One region of the Bacillus sp. 9.4 genome, then DNA from elsewhere that is predicted to be linked to it. Evidence: predicted binding sites of a transcription regulator. Region 1 holds the regulator's gene; each other region holds the start of a gene.
What was found. Region 1 encodes Rex, which represses fermentation and respiration genes when NADH is low (regulators of the CRP and FNR family bind a similar motif). Its sites were predicted from a motif close to TTGTGAAATATTTCACAA; they were not measured.
Positions count from the first base shown of each region.

Region 2: ACZ07B_RS18420 (L-lactate dehydrogenase) is a predicted target of Rex. The motif match lies at 1,792-1,809, and genes of this name have one in related genera.
Region 3: ACZ07B_RS15645 (nitrate reductase subunit alpha) is a predicted target of Rex. The motif match lies at 2,418-2,435, and genes of this name have one in related genera.

Region 1 is NZ_JBVFMU010000012.1:1,092-8,352, reverse strand. Features, by position in the region: gene tatC (twin-arginine translocase subunit TatC) at 55-819, opposite strand; gene tatAY (sec-independent protein translocase protein TatAY) at 826-999, opposite strand; gene ACZ07B_RS22110 (redox-sensing transcriptional repressor Rex) at 1,021-1,668, opposite strand; gene moaC (cyclic pyranopterin monophosphate synthase MoaC) at 1,665-2,177, opposite strand; gene ACZ07B_RS22100 (ABC-F family ATP-binding cassette domain-containing protein) at 2,303-4,231, shown strand; gene tsaD (tRNA (adenosine(37)-N6)-threonylcarbamoyltransferase complex transferase subunit TsaD) at 4,461-5,501, opposite strand; gene rimI (ribosomal protein S18-alanine N-acetyltransferase) at 5,494-5,949, opposite strand; gene tsaB (tRNA (adenosine(37)-N6)-threonylcarbamoyltransferase complex dimerization subunit type 1 TsaB) at 5,959-6,648, opposite strand; gene tsaE (tRNA (adenosine(37)-N6)-threonylcarbamoyltransferase complex ATPase subunit type 1 TsaE) at 6,629-7,105, opposite strand; gene thiL (thiamine-phosphate kinase) at 7,120-7,261, opposite strand, start outside.
Region 2 is NZ_JBVFMU010000005.1:140,955-148,215, forward strand. Features, by position in the region: gene amyE (alpha-amylase) at 1-1,676, shown strand, start outside; gene ACZ07B_RS18420 (L-lactate dehydrogenase) at 1,853-2,818, shown strand; gene ACZ07B_RS18425 (L-lactate permease) at 2,850-4,475, shown strand; gene bmr3 (multidrug efflux MFS transporter Bmr3) at 4,520-6,058, opposite strand; gene ACZ07B_RS18435 (MarR family transcriptional regulator) at 6,171-6,635, shown strand; gene ACZ07B_RS18440 (LysE family translocator) at 6,709-7,261, shown strand, end outside.
Region 3 is NZ_JBVFMU010000003.1:715,644-722,904, forward strand. Features, by position in the region: gene ACZ07B_RS15645 (nitrate reductase subunit alpha) at 1-2,353, opposite strand, end outside; gene arfM (Crp/Fnr family transcriptional regulator ArfM) at 2,572-3,048, opposite strand; gene ACZ07B_RS15655 (YwiC-like family protein) at 3,192-3,911, shown strand; gene fnr (fumarate/nitrate reduction transcriptional regulator Fnr) at 3,942-4,658, opposite strand; gene narK (nitrate transporter NarK) at 4,757-5,944, opposite strand; gene argS (arginine--tRNA ligase) at 6,080-7,261, opposite strand, start outside.

The sequences.
Region 1 (7,261 bases):
CGGGGGTTTGTCAACACGCTGAATCCATTTCTCTCATGAGAAATGGATTTTTTATTATTGTCCGGAAGACACGTCCTGATCGGCTGAACTGCTTTTCTGTGCTTTCCGATAAGCGGCCTTCGATATAAGGATACTGATTTCATATAAAATCAAAAGCGGGACTGTGACCATCATATGGGACAGAAGCTCAGGCGGTGTAATCAGGGCTGCGATCACCAGCAGCGTAAAATACGCATACTTTCTGATTTTCGCCAAGAACATCGGTGTCACAATTCCGAGCCTGGTCAAAAACATGAGGATGACCGGCATTTGGAACAGCAGTCCAAACGGAATCGTCAGCTGCAGAAGAAAATGAAAATATTCATTAATTCCGATCACCTGATTGACATTCAAGTCCTGAGAAATCCGCTTCATAAAATCAACAACAAAAGGAAATAAAATATAATATGAAAAAGATAAGCCCGCTAAAAACAGCAAAATAGAGATCGGAATGTAGCTGAGCGTTACTTTGCGCTCTTTCTCATAGAGGCCCGGGCTCACAAAAGCCCAAAGCTGATAAAGAATAACCGGCGAGGTCAAGACTATGCCAATGATAAACGCAAATTGCATAAACACATAAAGCGGGTCTGTCAGGTTAAACGCGTTAAGCGTAAGCTGCTTCGCTTCATCTGTTTCTTGCAGATACACAATAATCGGCTTTGCTAAAAAAAATCCAGCAATAAAGAAAACGACAAACGCCAGCGCTACAATCAGCAACCGTTTTCGAAGCTCAGCAATATGCTCCAGCAGCGACATTTGATTCACTTTCATTCGTGTCATCCTAACTTACTGATCTTCTTTCTTTTTTTCCTCTTCATCACTCGTTAATCCTTTAGTAGCGTTTTTGAATTCACGAAGTGTGTCTCCCGCTGCTTTCCCCAATTCAGGCAGCTTTTTGGGACCGAAGATAATCAGAGCAACGATTGCGATAACAGCAAGGCTTCCAGGACCGATCGGCATATTTGGGCTCCTCCTTTCCCTCTATTCGATTTCCTCTAAAACTGAATAATGCTTCAAAAAATAAACCAGTGACTGAAGCTCAACTGCTAAATCTATATGATGAATTCGAATGTGTTCCGGCACATTCAAACGGGCCGGCGTAAAATTAAGGATTCCCTTGATTCCTAATGCGACCAATCTGTCTGTAATGGATTGAGCGGCAACTGCAGGCACTGTAAGAATGGCAACTGATTCATCTTTTACGTGTTGTTCAAGGTCATCAAGGTTATAGACGGGCACGCCGCCTACCTCAGTTCCTATTTTACTCTCATTTATATCAAAAGCCATAGAAATTTTTGTGTTATTATTTTTTGTGAAATTATAGTGAAGAAATGCCGTTCCCAAGTTCCCGACACCAATCAAGATGACGTCTGTCATTTCATCCTGATCAAGCGTTTTTCGGAAAAAAGACAGCAAATAATCCACATTATATCCGTATCCTTTTTTGCCAAGAGCTCCAAAATAGGAAAAATCCCTCCGAATCGTGGCAGAATCAACCTTTACGGCATCACTGAGTTCAGCGGATGATACACGCTGTTTTCCTGACGCATGCAGATTCTTTAAAAAGCGATAGTAAAGCGGCAGCCGTTTCGCCGTCGCCTGCGGAATTTTTGATTGATCCTTATTCATTTTTGGTCCTCCAAATTATACTCGGATAGTTCTCTTTTAAAGTCACCGTTTTTCCCGCCTGTCTTCTCCAGCAAGAAAGTAGGGCCGATGACCATTCCCTTATCAAGGGCCTTGCACATATCGTAAACGGTAAGAGCGCACACCGATGCAGAAGTGAGCGCTTCCATTTCCACACCTGTACTCCCTTTCGTTTTGACCTGTGCTTTTATATGAAGTATAACTTCTGCTTCTTTTATTTTCCAGTCAAACGATATATCTACCCCGCTCAATGAAAGCGGATGGCACATCGGAATGATATTCGACGTTTGCTTTGCGGCCATAATGCCTGCCACCTGTGCGACAGCCAGTACATCTCCTTTGCCGATATCGTGACTTTGTATTTTCTCGTACACTTCATTCTTCATGTGTACGCTTGAAACAGCCGCCGCAGTACGGACAGTCGAAGATTTTTCGCTAATATCCACCATCTGGGCTCTGCCCTGTTCATTAAAATGAGAAAATCCATTCATATTAAAACGCTCCTTAAACAGATCATACACTATTTTCTTCTCTATGTCTTATATGGCCAATGTATTGTTTGCTGACTTCTGGTTCATAAGCTACACTTAACTTATTATAGCAGAGGTGAAATAATATGATGATCTTACAAGTTAATCAGCTGTCCAAATCATTTGGTGCTGATACTATTTTAAACAATATAAAGCTGGAAGTCAGAAATCGTGATCGCATCGCCATTGTAGGAAGAAATGGCGCCGGAAAATCCACGCTCCTTAAAATTATCGCAGGCCAGCTTTCGTATGAAAAGGGCGAAATTATTAAACCGAAAGATATTACAATGGGATATCTCGCCCAGCATACTGGCTTGGATTCTAAGCTTACCATAAAAGAAGAGCTGCTGACTGTTTTTGACCACTTAAAAGCAATGGAAAAGGAAATGCGGGCTATGGAAGAAAAAATGGCGGCAGCTGACCCGGGTGAATTAGAAAGCATCATGAAAACCTACGACCGCCTTCAGCAGGAATTCAAAGATAAAGGCGGCTATCAATATGAAGCGGATGTAAGATCTGTGCTGCATGGTCTCGGCTTCAGCCATTTTGACGATTCTACACAGGTTCAAAGCCTCAGCGGAGGCCAGAAAACAAGACTGGCTTTAGGTAAGCTTCTGTTAACACAGCCTGATTTGCTCATTCTCGATGAGCCGACAAACCATCTGGATATTGATACGCTTACCTGGCTTGAGCATTATTTACAAGGCTATTCAGGCGCCATCCTCATCGTTTCGCATGACCGCTACTTTTTGGACAAAGTAGTAAACCAGGTGTACGAGGTATCAAGAGCAGAAAGCAAAAAGTATCACGGCAACTACAGCGCTTATCTCGACCAAAAAGCCGCGCAGTATGAAAAAGATCTTAAAATGTATGAAAAGCAGCAGGACGAGATTGCAAAGCTGCAGGACTTCGTAGACCGAAATCTGGCGAGAGCCTCTACCACCAAAAGGGCGCAAAGCCGCAGAAAGCAGCTTGAGCGAATGGAAGTCATGTCAAAACCGCTTGGCGATGAAAAATCTGCAAACTTTCATTTTGATATTACAAAACAGAGCGGAAATGAAGTCCTTCGTGTTCAGGATCTCACAATCAGCTATAAAAACCAGCCGCCGCTTTTAACAGAAGTGTCATTCATGCTCACAAGAGGAGAAAGCGCAGCGCTTGTCGGCCCTAACGGAATTGGTAAATCGACATTACTGAAAACATTGATAGACACCCTAAAACCAGATCAAGGAACGATCTCATACGGCTCAAATGTCAGTGTCGGCTATTATGATCAGGAACAGGCTGAGTTGACTTCCTCTAAACGTGTCCTTGATGAGCTGTGGGACGAGTACCCCGGGCTCCCAGAAAAAGAAATCAGAACGTGTCTCGGAAATTTCTTATTCTCCGGAGATGATGTGCTGAAACCAGTTCATTCACTGAGCGGAGGCGAAAAAGCAAGATTGGCTCTAGCTAAGCTGATGCTTCAAAAAGCCAACTTTCTCATCCTTGATGAACCGACGAACCATCTGGATTTAGACAGCAAAGAAGTTCTCGAAAACGCGCTGATTGATTATCCAGGCACACTGTTATTTGTCTCACATGACAGATATTTTATTAACAGAATCGCCACAAGAGTATTGGAGCTTTCTTCAAGCCATATAGAGGAGTATCTGGGAGATTACGATTATTATACAGAGAAAAAAACAGAGCAGCTTGAATTGGAGAAAATGAATCAGCAAGAGGAAACTGATAAAACGCCAGCTACAGTGAAGTCTGACTCCAAACGTTCCTACGAGGAAGAAAAAGAATGGAAAAAGAAAGAGCGCCAACGACTCCGTCGGATTGAAGAAATTGAAACCACTGTTCAAACCATTGAAGAGAACATTAGCCGCAATGATGAATTGCTATGTGACCCTGAAGTCTATCAGGATCATGAAAAAGTACAAGCTATCCATGCAGACAATGAGAAGCTTAATCAGGAGCTGGAATCTCTTTTGTCCGAATGGGAAGAACTATCCACAGAAGAAGATTAAAAAAGTCAAGCACCTCTTTTTAGAGGTGCTTTTTATCCACAGAACATCCCCTAATAAATAAACAAAGTAAGCGCTTTATACACACTATCCACAAAATATTCTGAATTTATCCACTTTATTAACAGTGACCTCAGCCCTTTATCCATCAATATCTCTATAATTACTCACAGATATGTGGATAAATTGTGAATTGTCTGTTAATAACAAACAGATAAAAAGTCTCACGCTATTATCTCGTGAGACTTTGATAAGAAGTCAATTCAAGGCCGGGCTGGCCATTCATATCATATGCACCGCGAATTCCTTTTTCAAAAGCAATTGTACCAGCAGCAGCAATCATCGCAGCATTATCCGTGCATAAAGCTAATGGAGGAATGACAAGCGTAATCCCTTCATGCTGGGCAAATTCCTTTTCTAATGCAGCTCTGAGGCCTCTGTTTGCAGCTACTCCTCCGGCTAAAAGGACCTGTTTGACATCAAATTCCTTTGCCGCGCGCGCCGTTTTGGTTACCAAGACATCGATCACACTATTTTGGAAACTGGCAGACAAATCTTCCGGAGCAATCTCTTGCCCTTTTTGGGATGCATTATGAAGCGTATTGATCACCGCAGACTTCAATCCGCTAAAGCTGAAGTTGTAAGAGCCTTCTTCAAGCCATGCGCGAGGAAGCGGAATATTGTCATTCCCTTTTTCAGCTAGCTTGTCAATTTGCGGTCCACCCGGATATGGCAATCCCATCGTCCGCGCCACTTTGTCGTAGGCTTCTCCTGCCGCATCATCAAGGGTTTCCCCAATGACTTCAAATGATCCATGTTCCTTCATATAAACCAGTTCTGTATGGCCTCCTGAAACGACCAATGCCAGTGCCGGGAACACGATGTCTTCTACAAGACGGTTCGCGTATATATGACCGGCTATATGATGAACGCCTACTAACGGAATGTTATATGCAAAGCTCAATGCTTTAGCGGCATTCACTCCGATAAGAAGCGCTCCCACCAGTCCCGGACCTTCTGTTACTGCAATCGCATCAATATCACTATACGTCATGCCAGCTTTGCGAAACGCCTCTTCTATAACCAAAGTGATTTGTTCAACATGATGTCTTGAAGCAATTTCCGGAACAACGCCTCCGAAGCGCTTATGGCTTTCAATTTGAGAGGCTACTACGTTTGAAATGATCTCTTTCCCGTTTTTCACAATAGCTGCAGCAGTCTCATCACAGCTTGTTTCAATTCCTAATACGTACATGTCTTTTTGCTCACTCATTTATCGTCACCCACATAATTAACGCATCTTCCCCGTTATCAGTATAATAGTTCTTTCTTATTCCGCCGGGCTGCATCCCGAATTTCTTATATAAGCCTTGAGCAGGATGATTCGAAACCCTCACTTCAAGCGAAAGCCGCCTTGCGTCTTTTTCTTTGCACAGTTCAACAGCTGAGCGAAAAAGCGTTTCTCCTAAAGACTGGCCGCGATACTCTGGTTTTATCGCTATATTTGTAATTTGGGCATCGTCCATCACAATCCAAATCCCGCAATACCCAGCAAGATGGCCGTCCTTTTCAATCACGAGATAATGAGCATACGGATTTTCCAGCAGCTCATGATAAAACGAATCCTTCGTCCAAGGAGACGTAAAGGAGGATGCTTCGATTTCGTATACGTGATCTATATCTTCAAGCCGCATATTTCTGACCGCTGCTTTTGTTTTCATCCTATCACCCTACTTTTGACTTTCAATCCATTTCGCTTCAGCTTCTGCCAGCCGCAAGTAATCCGGGACAAGCCCATGAACATCAGCTGCTTCCTTTTCCTTCCCGAGAAAAGCCAATTCTGAAGGGCGCGGGTTATGCTGGGCGGCAGTTCCAATGAACCCTTTTGTTCCAAGCACATCCTCGATCATCTGCTTGTGAAGAGAAGTATCATGGCCTAAAAACAAAACAGGGCGGTCCTTTTCTTTTAGCATCTCCAGCCAATCTGCCAGCATCACATTTTGATCTGGAACAACTTGCTCTAAAAGCCCATTTTTATATTGATACAGACCTGTGTACACCTGTCCCCGTCTAGCATCAAAGATTGGGCTGATCAGACCGTCAAAATGCCGACCATTTGCCGCAAGCGTCTCAAGACTTGATACAGCACTTATTGGAATGTCTAAAGACCAGGCAAGTGTTTTGGCCAACGTCACACCTATTCTTACTCCTGTGTATGAACCAGGGCCTTTTGCAACGACAATTTTAGAAAGGTCCTGCGGTGCCATATCACAATCATTCAGCAATGAATGAACAGCAGGCATCGCTCTTACAGAGTGGTTCTTTTTCAAGTATGTAATGTATTCTGCTATAACGGTGTCTTCTCGAAGCAGCGCAATGCCCAATGTATAATTTGATGTATCAATTGCTAATATTGTCATGTCTACTTAACTCCTCACAAAGCATTTCATACCGATTCCCGACAGCAGTAAAGGTAATTTCCCGCTCATCATCACCAGCTCTTTTGATGACAATTTGCAGTCGCTCCTGCGGCAGCTGTTCTTCAATTAAATGAGCCCATTCAACGAGACAGACACCTTGTCCGTGAAAATATTCATCAAGTCCCAAATCTTCACTTTCATCTTCCATTCTATACACATCCATATGATAAAGAGGAAGTACGCCATCGTTATATTCTTTTATAATTGTAAAAGTCGGACTGTTTACAACACGTGTAATTCCCAGCCCTTCTGCAAAACCTTTCGTAAAAGTCGTTTTTCCTGCACCTAAATCGCCCTCTAATGTCAGGACGTCTCCCGGTTTAGCAAACGCTGCCGTCAGCTTGGCAATTGCTTTTGTTTCTTCTGGATTTACAGTTCTCCATTTTAATTGCTTCACACGAGTCACCCGTCTTATTTAAAATGATTATATCCCTTTTTCTCTAAGATCATTGATGTTTGATCTGTTTTTAGGATCACTTTAGATTTTGTTTTTTCCCTGACATGGCCAATCTTTGTAATGGGAAGTTGACGTGCTGCGCACTCCTGCTTCAAC
Region 2 (7,261 bases), on a different contig from region 1:
TCTATCAGCCGACATCGTACCAAATTGGCAACCGTTACTTAGGTACTGAACAAGAATTTAAAGAAATGTGTGCAGCCGCTGAAGAATATGGCATAAAGGTCATTGTTGACGCGGTCATCAATCATACCACCAGTGATTATGCCGCGATTTCCAATGAGGTTAAGAGTATTCCAAACTGGACACATGGAAACACACAAATTAAAAACTGGTCTGATCGATGGGATGTCACGCAGAATTCATTGCTCGGGCTGTATGACTGGAATACACAAAATACACAAGTACAGTCCTATCTGAAACGGTTCTTAGAAAGAGCATTGAATGATGGAGCAGACGGTTTTCGTTTTGATGCCGCCAAACATATAGAGCTTCCGGATGATGGGAGTTACGGCAGTCAATTTTGGCCGAATATCACAAATACAGCTGCAGAGTTCCAATACGGAGAAATCCTGCAGGATAGTGCCTCCAGAGATGCTGCATATGCGAATTATATGAATGTGACAGCGTCTAACTATGGGCATTCCATAAGGTCCGCTTTAAAGAATCGTAATCTGGGCGTGTCGAATATCTCCCACTATGCATCTGATGTGTCTGCGGACAAGCTAGTGACATGGGTAGAGTCGCATGATACGTATGCCAATGATGATGAAGAGTCGACATGGATGAGCGATGATGATATCCGTTTAGGCTGGGCGGTGATAGCTTCTCGTTCAGGCAGTACGCCTCTTTTCTTTTCCAGACCTGAGGGAGGCGGAAATGGTGTGAGATTCCCGGGGAAAAGCCAAATAGGCGATCGCGGGAGTGCTTTATTTGAAGATCAGGCTATCACTGCGGTCAATAGATTTCACAATGTGATGGCTGGACAGCCTGAGGAACTCTCGAACCCGAATGGAAACAACCAGATATTTATGAATCAGCGCGGCTCACATGGCGTTGTGCTGGCAAATGCAGGTTCTTCCTCTGTTTCTATCAATACGCCAACAAAATTGCCTAATGGCAGGTATGATAATAAAGCTGGGGCGGGTTCATTTCAAGTGAATGATGGTAAACTGACAGGCACGATCAATGCCAGATCTGTGGCTGTGCTTTATCCTGATGATATTGCAAAAGCGCCTCATGTTTTCCTTGAGAATTACAAAACAGGTGTAACACATTCTTTCAATGATCAACTGACGATTACCCTGCGTGCAGATGCGAATACAACAAAAGCCGTTTATCAAATCAATAATGGACCAGAGACAGCGTTTAAGGATGGAGATCAATTCACAATCGGAAAAGGAGATCCATTTGGCAAAACATACACCATCATGTTAAAAGGAACGAACAGTGATGGTGTAACGAGGGCCGAGGAATACAGCTTTGTTAAAAGAGATCCAGCTTCGGCCAAAACCATCGGCTATCAAAATCCGAATCATTGGAGCCAGGTAAATGCTTATATCTATAAACATGATGGGGGCCGGGCAATTGAATTGACCGGATCTTGGCCTGGAAAACCAATGACTAAAAATGCAGATGGAATTTACACGCTGACGCTGCCTGCGGACACGGATACAACCAACGCCAAAGTGATTTTTAATAATGGCAGTGTCCAAGTGCCCGGTCAGAATCAGCCTGGCTTTGATTACGTGCAAAATGGCTTATATAATGACTCGGGCTTAAGCGGTTCTCTTCCTCATTGAGGGCAATGCTAGACGGGACTTACCGAAAGAAACCATCAATGATGGTTTCTTTTTTGTTCATAAATCAGACAAAACTTTTCCCTTGCAAAAGTTTGTGAAGTGTTGCACAATATAAATGTGAAATATTTCACAAATAAAAAGACATCAAAGAGAAACATACCCTGGAAGGATGATTAATGATGAACAAACATGTAAATAAAGTAGCTTTAATCGGAGCGGGTTTTGTTGGAAGCAGTTATGCATTTGCGTTAATTAACCAAGGGATCACAGATGAGCTTGTGGTCATTGATGTAAATAAAGAAAAAGCAATGGGCGATGTGATGGATTTAAACCACGGAAAGGCGTTTGCGCCACAACCGGTCAAAACATCTTACGGAACATATGAAGACTGCAAGGATGCTGATATTGTCTGCATTTGCGCCGGAGCAAACCAAAAACCTGGTGAGACACGCCTTGAATTAGTAGAAAAGAACTTGAAGATTTTCAAAGGCATCGTCAGTGAAGTCATGGCGAGCGGATTTGACGGCATTTTCTTAATCGCGACAAATCCGGTTGATATCCTGACTTACGCAACATGGAAATTCAGCGGCCTGCCAAAAGAGCGGGTGATCGGAAGCGGCACAACACTAGATTCTGCGAGATTCCGTTTCATGCTGAGCGAATACTTTGGCGCAGCGCCTCAAAACGTGCACGCGCATATTATCGGAGAGCACGGCGACACAGAGCTTCCTGTTTGGAGCCACGCGAATGTCGGCGGTGTGCCGGTCAGTGAACTCGTTGAGAAAAACGATGCTTACAAACAAGAGGAGCTGGACCAAATTGTAGATGATGTGAAAAACGCAGCTTACCATATCATTGAGAAAAAAGGCGCGACTTATTATGGGGTTGCGATGAGTCTTGCTCGCATTACAAAAGCCATTCTTCATAATGAAAACAGCATATTAACTGTCAGCACATATTTGGACGGGCAATACGGTGCAGATGACGTGTACATCGGTGTGCCGGCTGTCGTGAATCGCGGAGGGATCGCAGGTATCACTGAGCTGAACTTAAACGAGAAAGAAAAAGAACAGTTCCTTCACAGCGCCGGCGTCCTTAAAAACATTTTAAAACCTCATTTTGCAGAACAAAAAGTCAACTAACCGCAACTTTAGAGTAAAGGGCTGATTGTCAATGTGGGAGCAGTTGTATGATCCGTTTGGAAACGAGTATGTGAGCGCACTTGTGGCGCTCACTCCGATTCTCTTTTTTCTTTTGGCTTTAACTGTTTTGAAAATGAAAGGCATTCTTGCGGCATTTCTTACCCTAGCCGTCAGTTTCTTCGTCTCCGTTTGGGCATTTCATATGCCGGTTGAAAAAGCGATTTCTTCTGTTTTGTTAGGAATCGGGAGCGGGCTGTGGCCCATTGGCTACATCGTCCTGATGGCGGTGTGGCTGTATAAAATCGCAGTGAAAACCGGGAAATTTACCATTATTCGGTCCAGCATTGCCGGCATTTCGCCTGACCAACGATTACAGCTATTATTAATTGGTTTTTGTTTTAACGCGTTTTTAGAAGGCGCTGCCGGTTTTGGTGTTCCGATTGCGATTAGCGCGGCGCTGCTCGTCGAACTTGGTTTTAAACCGTTAAAAGCGGCAGCGCTCTGCTTGATTGCAAACGCCGCCTCCGGAGCCTTTGGGGCGATCGGGATTCCTGTCATCACAGGGGCGCAGATTGGTGATTTGTCTGCTCTTGAGCTGTCTCGGACATTAATGTGGACACTGCCGATGATCTCATTTTTAATACCATTCCTGCTTGTATTCTTATTAGACCGAATGAAAGGAATCAAACAGACATGGCCCGCTCTTCTGGTTGTGAGCGGTGGGTATACAGCGGTTCAGACACTGACAATGGCGGTGCTCGGGCCGGAATTAGCAAACATTTTGGCTGCCTTATTCAGCATGGGCGGGCTTGCCCTCTTCCTCCGCAAATGGCAGCCGAAAGAGATTTACCGCGAGGAAGGGGCCGGCGATGCTGGTGAGAAAAAAGCATACCGTGCCGCTGACATTGCGAAAGCGTGGTCTCCTTTCTACATTTTAACTGCGGCGATCACCATTTGGAGCCTTCCTGCCTTCAAAGCGCTTTTCCAAGAAGGCGGGCTGTTATATCAATCAACGCTCCTGTTCAAAATGCCTTTTCTGCATCAGCAAATTATGAAAATGCCGCCGATTGCGCCATCTGCCATGCCGTTAGATGCAGTCTTTAAAGTTGATCTGCTGTCAGCGACTGGTACAGCGATTTTAGCGGCGGTCATCGTGACAGGGCTGTTCAGCAAAAAGTTCTCCTCCCGGGATGCCTTTGCTTCCCTGAAGGAGACAGGAAAAGAGCTGTGGGTGCCGATTATGACGATCTGCTTCGTGATGGGGTTTGCCAATCTGGCCAACTTCGCAGGGCTCAGCTCTTCAATTGGATTAGCATTGGCGAAAACAGGAGACCTGTTCCCGTTTGTCAGTCCTGTTCTTGGCTGGATTGGCGTGTTCATTACTGGTTCTGTTGTCAGCAATAACGCTTTGTTCGGTCATTTGCAGGTTGTCACCGGAGCGCAGATCGGTGCGGGTTCAGACTTGCTGTTAGCCGCAAATACGGCGGGCGGTGTCATGGCGAAACTTGTTTCTCCTCAATCTATCGCCATCGCTGCCGCAGCGGTCGGCCAAACAGGCAAGGAATCTAAACTGTTTAAAAGGACAGTGGTGTACAGCCTGATTCTGTTATTGATCATTTGTATATGGACGTTTATTCTTGCAAGATTAGGAGTGTAATATAAAAAAGCAGTACATGCCCAGCATGTACTGCTTTTTTTATGTTAATTTGCTTTCTTTGTCATTTCGGCTGTTGTTTTCACTCTGGCTTTCCCCATAAATAAAATGGTAACCGCCGCGAGGACAATTGGAATCAAAGCGAGCAAAAAGACATACGTAATACTTGATGACATCGCGTCAATAATGCGATTCAGGATCGCATCAGGAATCTGGGAACGTGTTCCCGCTTGGAATATCTCTTGCGGGTCGCCAATATTTTGCGCAGCACCTGATCCCGCTGAGCCTTTCATACCGCTGAAGGCGTCGCTCAGCTTGTTCGTGAATACGTTTGTTTGCACCGTTCCGAAAATGGTGACGCCTAAGGTCATGCCAAATGATCGCAAAAATGAATTTGTAGAGTTTGCCGTTCCCCGAAAGCGAGGTTCAAGATCATTCATCGATGCCGCCGGCAGCAGGGAGAAGTTAAAGCCTACACCAAAGCCTGAAATCATCATAAAGACTGTCAGCCATACCCGTGCTGTGTCAGGCGTCATATTGGAAAGAAGCAGCATGCCGATAAAGAAAGCTATAACAGATATCAGCATCAAATTGCGGAAGCTTGCCTTCGTTTGGAAGATCCCGCCGATCATGCTTCCGATGACTGATCCAATCATCATCGGCGTCAGAATGAAGCCCGCGCTTGTCGCCGAGCTGCCGTAGACCGCCTGAACGAAAATCGGAATAAATACCGCTAAAATAATAAATGTTCCGCCATACAGGAAAGCGAGAATCTGTGCTGTGGCAAACAAGCGGTTCTTAAACATCCAGAAAGAAATAATAGGCTCTTCTGCTTTTCTCTCCACAATAAAAAAGGCAATGAAGAAAACGGCGAATACAATAAACAGCCCGATGATCTGAATGGAATTCCAATCGTATGTTTTGCCGCCAAGCTCAAGGGCGAACATCAGGCATACAATGGATACGACTAAGGTAATCGCGCCGCCCCAGTCTATTTTCTGCTTTCTGTGCTCCAGAGATTCTTTGTAGTAGCGAATAATGAAAAACAATGACAATGCGCCGATCGGCACATTGATGTAAAACACCCAGTGCCAGCTGATCGAATCTGTAATGATCGCGCCTAAGAGCGGACCAAGAACACTGGATAATCCAAATACAGCACCGAACATGCCGGACATTTTTCCGCGTTTTTCCGGCGGAAACAAATCGAAGATAATGGTAAAGGCAATCGGCAGGAGCGCGCCGCCTCCGATCCCTTGAATGGCCCGGAAGATGATCAGCTGATTCATCGTCTGGGCAATCCCGCATAAAGCAGAACCGATTAAGAAAAAAATAAGTCCAAACAGGAAAAAACGTTTTCGGCCGTACATATCGGAAAGCTTGCCGTAAATCGGCATGCCAGCCATAACCGCCACCATATAGGATGCCGTCACCCAGGCAAATTTATCGAAGCTTCCAAGATCGGCTACGATATTGCCCATCGCGGTGGCAACAATCGTATTGTCCATTGCAGACATCAAGATGCCCAGCAGGAGACCGAGGACCACAAATTTGGTGGAAGCCTGTTTTGCTGTTGTTGTGTCCATTTGTTCTACCTCCTCTTACTTTTCTATGTAAGTTCTGATATCATGATAATAGTTTGATTGTTGAATATCTCGATTATCAAGATAAACTCGATTTTATAGGGAGGACTGTCAGTTGTCAACAAGAAATTCCAGAAGTGAGTTGGAAAAGACTGCTGTTCAGCTTTTTCGAAAACTGGGCACAAGAACGGTTCTGTTTCATCAGGCAGCCGCTCAAGCTCTCGGTCTGTTTCCCACCGATTTGAAATCAGCTGACATTTTAAATGAAGCAGGGCCGATGACGGCTGGAGAGCTGGGGAAAAAAACCGGCCTCAGCACGGGGTCAGTCACGGCGCTTGTTGACCGGCTGGAAAAAGCGGGGTATGTGGCTCGTGAAAAGGACCCGAACGATCGCAGGAGAGTCGTAATCGTCCCTTTGACTGCTTCGAAAAAACATATAAAGGATTTGTTCCGTCCTCTGTCTGAGTCAACGATGGATTTGTGCCGCGAATATACGGAAGAGGAGCTGGAACTCATTTTCAGTTTTGTAGGCAAAGCCGCCGATATTATGGAGGAAGAGCTTGAACGTCTGAAACAGTAAGTGAATTTGTGCATAGCTTGGCCCGTTCCCGAATAAATTGTACAAGTTACATAAGAGAAGGGAGTACGGGCCGGTGAACATTTTTTTGAGCTATATTGTGCTGGGACTGTCCTTGTCTGCGCCTGTGGGGCCAGTGAATGCGGCGCAAATAGACAAAGGAATTAAAAACGGTTTTTGGCATGCATGGATTTTCGGTTTAGGCGCCATGACAGCGGATGGGCTGTACATGCTTTTTATCTATTTCGGGCTATCGCAGTTCTTGACCGCTCCATTTGTGAAAACGTTTTTGTGGCTGTTCGGCTTTTTTGTCCTGACCTATACCGGAATTGAAACGCTGAAAAACGTCAGAGAACCGATGGATGTGCGAAGCTCGCGGGGGAAACCGTCATACAGGAAAACATTCGCATCGGGTTTTCTCATTTCATTGTCAAACCCATTGAGCATCCTTTTTTGGCTTGGAATTTACGGAAGCATTCTTGCGAAAACAGCAGAGGCCTACAATATGAATCAGCTTCTAATCTATAGCTCCGGCATCATGATCGGCATTTTAATCTGGGATTTCTGCATGGCTATCACAGCCAGTACGTTCAGAAACCTGCTTCATGAAAAGCTATTGAGAGGATTGA
Region 3 (7,261 bases), on a different contig from region 1:
CATACCATGTCGCCGCCGGCAGCACGATATCGGAATACAGCGCCGTACCCGCCATTCGAAAATCAAGATTGATTAATAAGTCGAGCTTTCCTTCCGGCGCCTGCTCCCGCCATTTGATTTCTTCTGGGCGGATGCTGTCGCAGTCGTCATTCATTAAACCGTTCGTTGTCCCCAGCAAATGCTTGAGAAAATATTCATGCCCTTTTCCTGAGCTTGAGATCAGATTTGCCCGCCATACAAAGAGATTCCTTGGGAAATTCACTTCATTGTCAGGATCTTCAATCGCGAATTTCAGTTTTTTCTCTTGGAGCTGTGAGGCCACGTACGCACCTACGTCTTCAGGTGTTGCTGCCCCTGCTTTTTCAGCTTCTTTATACAGATCGATGCCATTTTGATTGAAAGTCGGGTAAGACGGAAGCCACCCTAGCCGCGCGGCCAGCACATTGTAATCAGCGTGGTGCTTGTAGCGGGATGACGCAGCAATCGGCGATGCCAAATCACTGATCGGCTGGTCCTCATAACGCCACTGATCTGTCGCAAAGTAGAAAAATGAGGTGCCGTTTTGCAGCTTGGGCACGCCCTCCCAGTCCTTTGCAGTTGCAATCGTCTGCCACCCTTCAGCAGGTCGGAGCTTTTCCTGCCCCACGTAATGGGCCCAGCCTCCGCCGTTTACGCCTTGGGCGCCTACAAGTAAAACAAGATTTAACACCGCTCGGTAGATCGTGTCGGAGTTGAACCAGTGGTTAATGCCGGCCCCTACGATAATCATGGACCGGCCGTCTGTATCGATCGCATTTTGGGCAAACTCTCTGGCAATCTTAACGACAGCTTCTTTTTTGATTCCTGTCATTTGTTCCTGCCAGGCAGGCGTAAACGGCTCAGGGTCATCATAGGAGACAGCCGATCGTTCGCCGATGCCCCGGTTCACGCCGTAGTTAGCCAGTATCAAGTCAAACACGGTCGTGATGTACGTTTCTTCACCGTTCAGGTTCATTTTTTTAATAGGAAGATCCCGCTCGAGCACTTTGTTTCCGTCATTTGAAAAATACGGGATGCGCACCGTGCCGATTTCGTCCTCTATTCCCAGCACAGAGAGACGGGGTTCAATCGGTTCCCCGGTTTCTTCATCAATCATGTGCAGGTTCCATTTCTGCTGCCCGTCCCAGCGCGAGCCCATTGTCCCTTGGGGTATGGCAAATGAACTTGTCTGTTCATCCCAAACCGCAGGCTTCCACTGATCATGCTTTGTCTTCCGCCCGATGTCCTTCGCATGCAGAAACCGTCCCGCTGTGTATACGCCATTTTCTTTTGACAGAGTGACGAGAAATGGAAAATCAGTGTATTGATTCGCGTACTCAATAAAACGTTCAGTTTCTTGGTTCACGTAAAATTCCTGCAGAATAACGTGACCCATCGCCATCGCAAGCGCCCCGTCAGTCCCTTGGCGAATACTCAGCCAGTCATCCGCGAACTTTGAGGATTCCGCAAAATCTGGACTGATCGAAATGACCTTAGCGCCTTTATAGCGGGCCTCCGCCAAAAAATGCGCGTCAGGCGTTCTCGTTAACGGAACGTTGGAGCCCCATGTGATAATATAGCCGGAATTGTACCAATCACTGCTTTCCGGAACGTCCGTCTGGTCACCCCAAATTTGCGGGGATGCTGGAGGAAGATCCGCATACCAGTCATAAAAACTGAGCATAGGGCCTCCGATTAACGACATAAACCGGGAGCCTGATGCGTGGCTGATCATGGACATGGCCGGAATCGGAGAAAAACCGACGTTTCGGTCAGGCCCGTATTTCATCACTGTATACAGCAGAGAGGCTGAAATCAGCTTCAGCACCTCCGGCCATTCAGCGCGCACAAAACCGCCTTTCCCTCTCGCCTGTTTATAGGACTTCGCTTTTTCAGGGTTTTCGACGATCGATTTCCAGGCTTCCAATGGATTTTGATGCGTCTGCAATGCCTCCCGCCACAAATTGATCAGCACACCGCGCACGTATGGATATTTCACACGGAGCGGGCTGTAGATATACCATGAAAAACTGGCCCCCCGCGGGCAGCCTCTCGGTTCAAAATCAGGCATATCCGGGCCTGTTGATGGATAATTCAAATTTTGCCCTTCCCACGTGACAATTCCGTTTTTCACATAAATATTCCAGCTGCAAGACCCTGTACAGTTGACGCCGTGGGTGGAGCGAACGACTTTGTCGTACTGCCATCTGTTTCTGTATACATTCTCCCAATCGCGATCCTCGCGGGTAGTTTGGCTATGTTTATTTGAATGGTGTTCGATAGGAGAGAAATAATTCAATCTCCTAAACAACGGACTCATTTTCTTTTTCTTCATGAGAGTTCACTCCTTCCGAGTCAGGTGATGCTAAGTTCACTATAAACAGAGACAGCGCGTTTCCTTGTGAACTATGTCACACACTCTGCTTTTTTCACAAAATGTTCACACAAAGGAGAAGGAAGGATTTTCACAAGATGTGAGGAAGGCTGCGTTCAGGCAGGACGCTTGGGTCATTAGCCGCCTTTCATTCAAAGATCAAAAAAAACCGGCTCTATTTAAGAACCGGGCTCGGCGTTTTCATCCTGTGATGTATGCAGATACCGCAAAAATAATTGATAGGAACAAAAAACATTTTGCTGAAGCATAACCAAAAAGTTCATTTGCAGCTGCGGATGATAAGACATCATTTTCTTAAATATGTAATATGGGATGTTGAGAATCAGAATGTCTGAAGTGGCATTGACTGAGATAAAGGGCGATAAATAAAGCCCGCCTTTTTCATCAATCGGAAACACATCGCCTTTTTCCCACAGCGCAACGGTTTTCGACCCTTCAGGGAGCCTTGTGTCCATAAAACGGACACTGCCTTTTAATACAATATAAACAGATTGAGAATGAAGAAAAGATGGAGACTGATCACATGAACCGCGGATAAACGTGCCGTTTTTCAGCAAGGTTTCGACAATGGATAGAGGCACTTCATTAAACATAGGAAGTTGTTTCAGAAATAATAAATAGTCACACTGATTCATAGGAAAACCTCCTGTGCTAAGGATAGCTTTAGTGTAGCTCGACTGAGCCTGTACAGCAGTGATGTATTTCACAGCCTGTATGATGAATGTCACTTATCAGGAGGGTGAATGCATTTATAATGAAAGAAAAAAGGAGGATTTCGATGAAGGCGCTGATTCCGAAGCAGCACGGGGCGTGGGCGATGCTGCTGATCCCATTTTTACTCGGCATGGTCAAGGGAGGCCCCGTTATTTGGCATATTCCGCTCTTCCTTGGTTGGCTTTTCCTATACTTAGCGGTTTATCCCGTTACGCTTGCCTTAAAAAAGAAACAAAGCAAACCATATCAAAAGTGGATGTGTTATTACGGTTTTCCCGCCTGCTGCTTTTTGATGATCTCGGTCTTTCATAAGCCGCCTCTCATCTGGGTGGGCGTTTCTTTACTGCCGCTGTTTCTCATACATATGTATTTTGCCCGCAGAAAAAACGAACGAGCCTTATTGAATGATGTTGCAGGTGTCTTGTTCTTTTGTTCGGGCGGGTTTGCGAGCTGCTGGCTGGGGATGGGAACCCTTGACGGCTGGGCTTGGTTTATTTTCTTGCAGTCTGCTTTATTTTTTATCGGGAGTTCCTTTTATGTGAAATCGGTGATCCGCGAGAGAAAAAACAGGGCATTTGCATACTGGTCATGGGGATATCACCTGCTGCTCCCCTTTTTATCCGCTCTTTTCGGAGCAGGATGGGCGTTTCTCGCTTTTATCCCGAGCAGCTTGCGGGCATGGTTTTTTCATGGAAGGGATTGGCCCGTAAAAACGATTGGCATTCTGGAAATCGTGAATGCCTGCTTCTTTCTTGCCGTCATGTGCCTGTTTATCACAAGGTAAAAAAACAAGGACACCACTGTCCTTGTTTTTTCAGTCAATATTGCAAATCTCCAGCGGGCAATTTTCACACTCAATCTCACATCGTAAATAGTCCCGCTTGTGCAAAATAATTTTTCCGGATTCGTCTATCGAAATAACCCCTTTTTTGCGGAGATCTCCCAGCATACGGTTGATGCTTTCCCGTGCAGCCGCGCAAAACTTTGCCAAATCCTGATTTGTCAGGACAATGTTAATCAGAATGCCGTCGCTTCGCTCCACTCCGTAGCTGTTTGATAAACGGATAAGAGTGGAATAGAGCGCCCCCTTTTTGCCATGAAGAAGCAGATCCCTGATTTTGGACTGAATCTTCCGGAGGTGCGTGCTCATCCATTTCATGAACTCAAATGTCAAAGCGCCATTTTGGATTAATTCTTTTTCCAGCTTATTTTTATTAATGACGAGCACCTCGCCATCCTCTAGCACTTTTGCACTGAGCATATACCTCGGTTCTTCAGTGAAAAGTGTTAATTCTCCGACGATATCATGCTTTTGGCAGATTCTAAGCGTCAGGTCTTTTCCGTCAGATGTCAGCTTGCCGATTTCAATGAGTCCTGATTGAATCAGATAAAGCTCTTCTGCATCCATTCCTTCTCGAAACAAATACGTGTGTTTTTCCATTTTTCTTTTCGTGCTGATCGATTCCAGCAATTCATGCAGATCGCTGGATATAAGATCACTATCAGATGGTCGAACAGAGAGAAAATTCATGAGCTCACCTCGAAGAAAGTCACGTTGTGTGTTTATTGTAACGTGAATTGATTTGTACCCATCGAGAAAAAACTAACAATCTTGTGAATGCCCCAGTGTTAGTTGATGCTCTGGCTGTTTCTCTCCGTGTGTGTTTTCATTCTTTCCTGCCAATACATCCATATGACAAGGACAAAACTGGCTAACGCCACCTCTGAAAGCGCCATAAACCCGATCGCGTACTGGCCTGTTGCCTGAAATACACTCGCCAATATGAGAGGAGGAAAAAAGCCGCCTAATCCGCCCATGGCAGACACAATCCCATTGGCAATCCCCGCTTGCTTCGAAAAATAGAAAGGCACCAGTTTAAAAACAGTCCCGTTTCCTATGCCTGAGCAGACGGCCACGGTTAATGATCCAAACGTATAAAGGCCGATTGTCGGCGAGAACGATAGGATAATGCCTGATAATGTAAGCCCGGCAAAAACAAACATCAAGATGCGGAGCGGGCTCATTTTATCAGCCAGGAATCCGCCTGCAGGCCTGAGCAGCGTAGAAACCGCAATAAAGCCAGCCGTCCTCAAGCCGGCATCTGCAGGATTCAGCCCAAAATGCTCCACCAGAAAGTTCGGCAGATAGATAGTGAAGGCGACAAAGGCACCGAACGTAATAAAATAAAACAGGCTCAGAAACCATAGCACATGATTTCGGTAAACGGCTTTGATTTGAGTCTTAACAGAAACTTTGACCTTCTTCTCATGCCTGTCGCCAAACAACACGTGCAGTAAGGCAAAGACAGCCAGCAAAATCAGATACATCTGCACGGTTGATTTCCACCCGACGGCTTGAGCGATAACCGGCGCTGCAAATGTCGTAACGGCTGTCCCGATATTTCCTGCACCGTAAATCCCATTGACGACACCGTGCTTTTCTTTCGGATAATATTTCGGGAGGGAGGTCACTCCAATGGAAAACACCGCTCCCCCGATCCCTAAGAAAAAGCCGCCTGCGATTAAATCAAACAGAGAGTCCGCGATACTGATCCAAAATACAGGAAATAAAAGCAGGATGAAGCTGACCATAAACATGAGCCTCGCGCCAAACCTGTTCGTTAAATACCCTAAAGGAATGCGGAGAAGCGACCCGAGGATCACAGGAATCGCCGTCACCAAAGAAATCTCGCCCTTGCTTAAATGAATATCTAATGTGATTTGGGAAATGAGTGATGAAATCAGCACCCAAACCATAAACCCTGCCACCAAGCTTAATGACTGTAACGATAATTGAATGTGTTGACGGTTGATCATTTGGCTTGCCCCTTTCAATGATTCAATAATCAGTCTTATCATACAAAAACTCGCCAAACAGGATTGTGAATTACATCACACGTTTTTCTCATAAAAAAAGGACAAAGCCCGAAGACTTTGTCCTTTTGATCGTGATTACATTTTTTCCGGAGCCGATACGCCGATCAGCTGAAGCGCATTGTTCAGCGTAATTTGCGTTGCCTTCATTAAAGCCAGGCGCGCGCGGCTTTTCTCTTCATTTTCAGGGTCGATGACTTTCTCTGCATTGTAGAAGCTGTGCAGAGCAGAAGCCAGATCATAAATATAGTTAGTGACACGGTGCGGAATTCGTTTTTCCGCTGCTTCCGCCACTGCCTCTGGGAAGCCGCCGATCGTTTTCAGCAGATCGTATTCTTTTTCTGATTGAATATGGCTGAAATCAAGATCTGCCGCCGGTTTAAGTCCCTGCTCTTCCCCTTGGCGAAGCATGCTGCAAATACGGGCATGCGCGTATTGTGCATAATAAACGGGGTTTTCGTTAGATGTTGATACAGCAAGATCTAAGTCAAAATCCATATGGGTGTCTGCACTTCGCATTGCAAAGAAGTAACGCACGGCATCCAAGCCGACTTCTTCAATCAGGTCACGCATCGTTACGGCTTTACCGGTCCGTTTGCTCATTTTCATTTTCTCGCCGTTTTTGTAAAGGTGAACGAGCTGAATGATTTCTACTTCAAGCGTTCCTTTTTCATAGCCCAGCGCTTCGATTGCCGCTTTCATACGCGGGATGTAGCCGTGGTGATCGGCGCCCCAAACGTTGATCAGCTTATCAAAGCCGCGGTCAAGCTTGTCCTTATGATACGCGATATCAGGAAGAAGGTACGTGTACGTGCCGTCCTTCTTGATCAATACGCGGTCTTTATCATCGCCGAAAGTCGTGGAACGGAACCAAGTCGCGCCGTCTTCTTCATAGACATGGCCTTTTTCGCGGAGCGCTTCAAGCGCCTTGTCAATTTTTCCATTTTGGTACAGTGAAGTTTCTGAATACCACACATCAAACGGCACACGGAAGTTTTCCAAGTCCTTGCGAAGCTTTTCCAGCTCGTATTTCAGGCCGTATTCACGGAAAAACGCGAGGCGTTCACTTTCCTCTTCGTTAACGAAACGATCACCGTATTCCTCAGCGAGACGCTTTCCGATCGCAATGATATCCTCGCCGCGGTAGCCATCCTCCGGCATCGGTTTTTCCAATCCGAGTGCTTCAAAGTAACGGACTTCAACAGAGAGCGCCAGATTGTTGATTTGGTTTCCCGCATCGTTAATGTAGTATTCGCGGCT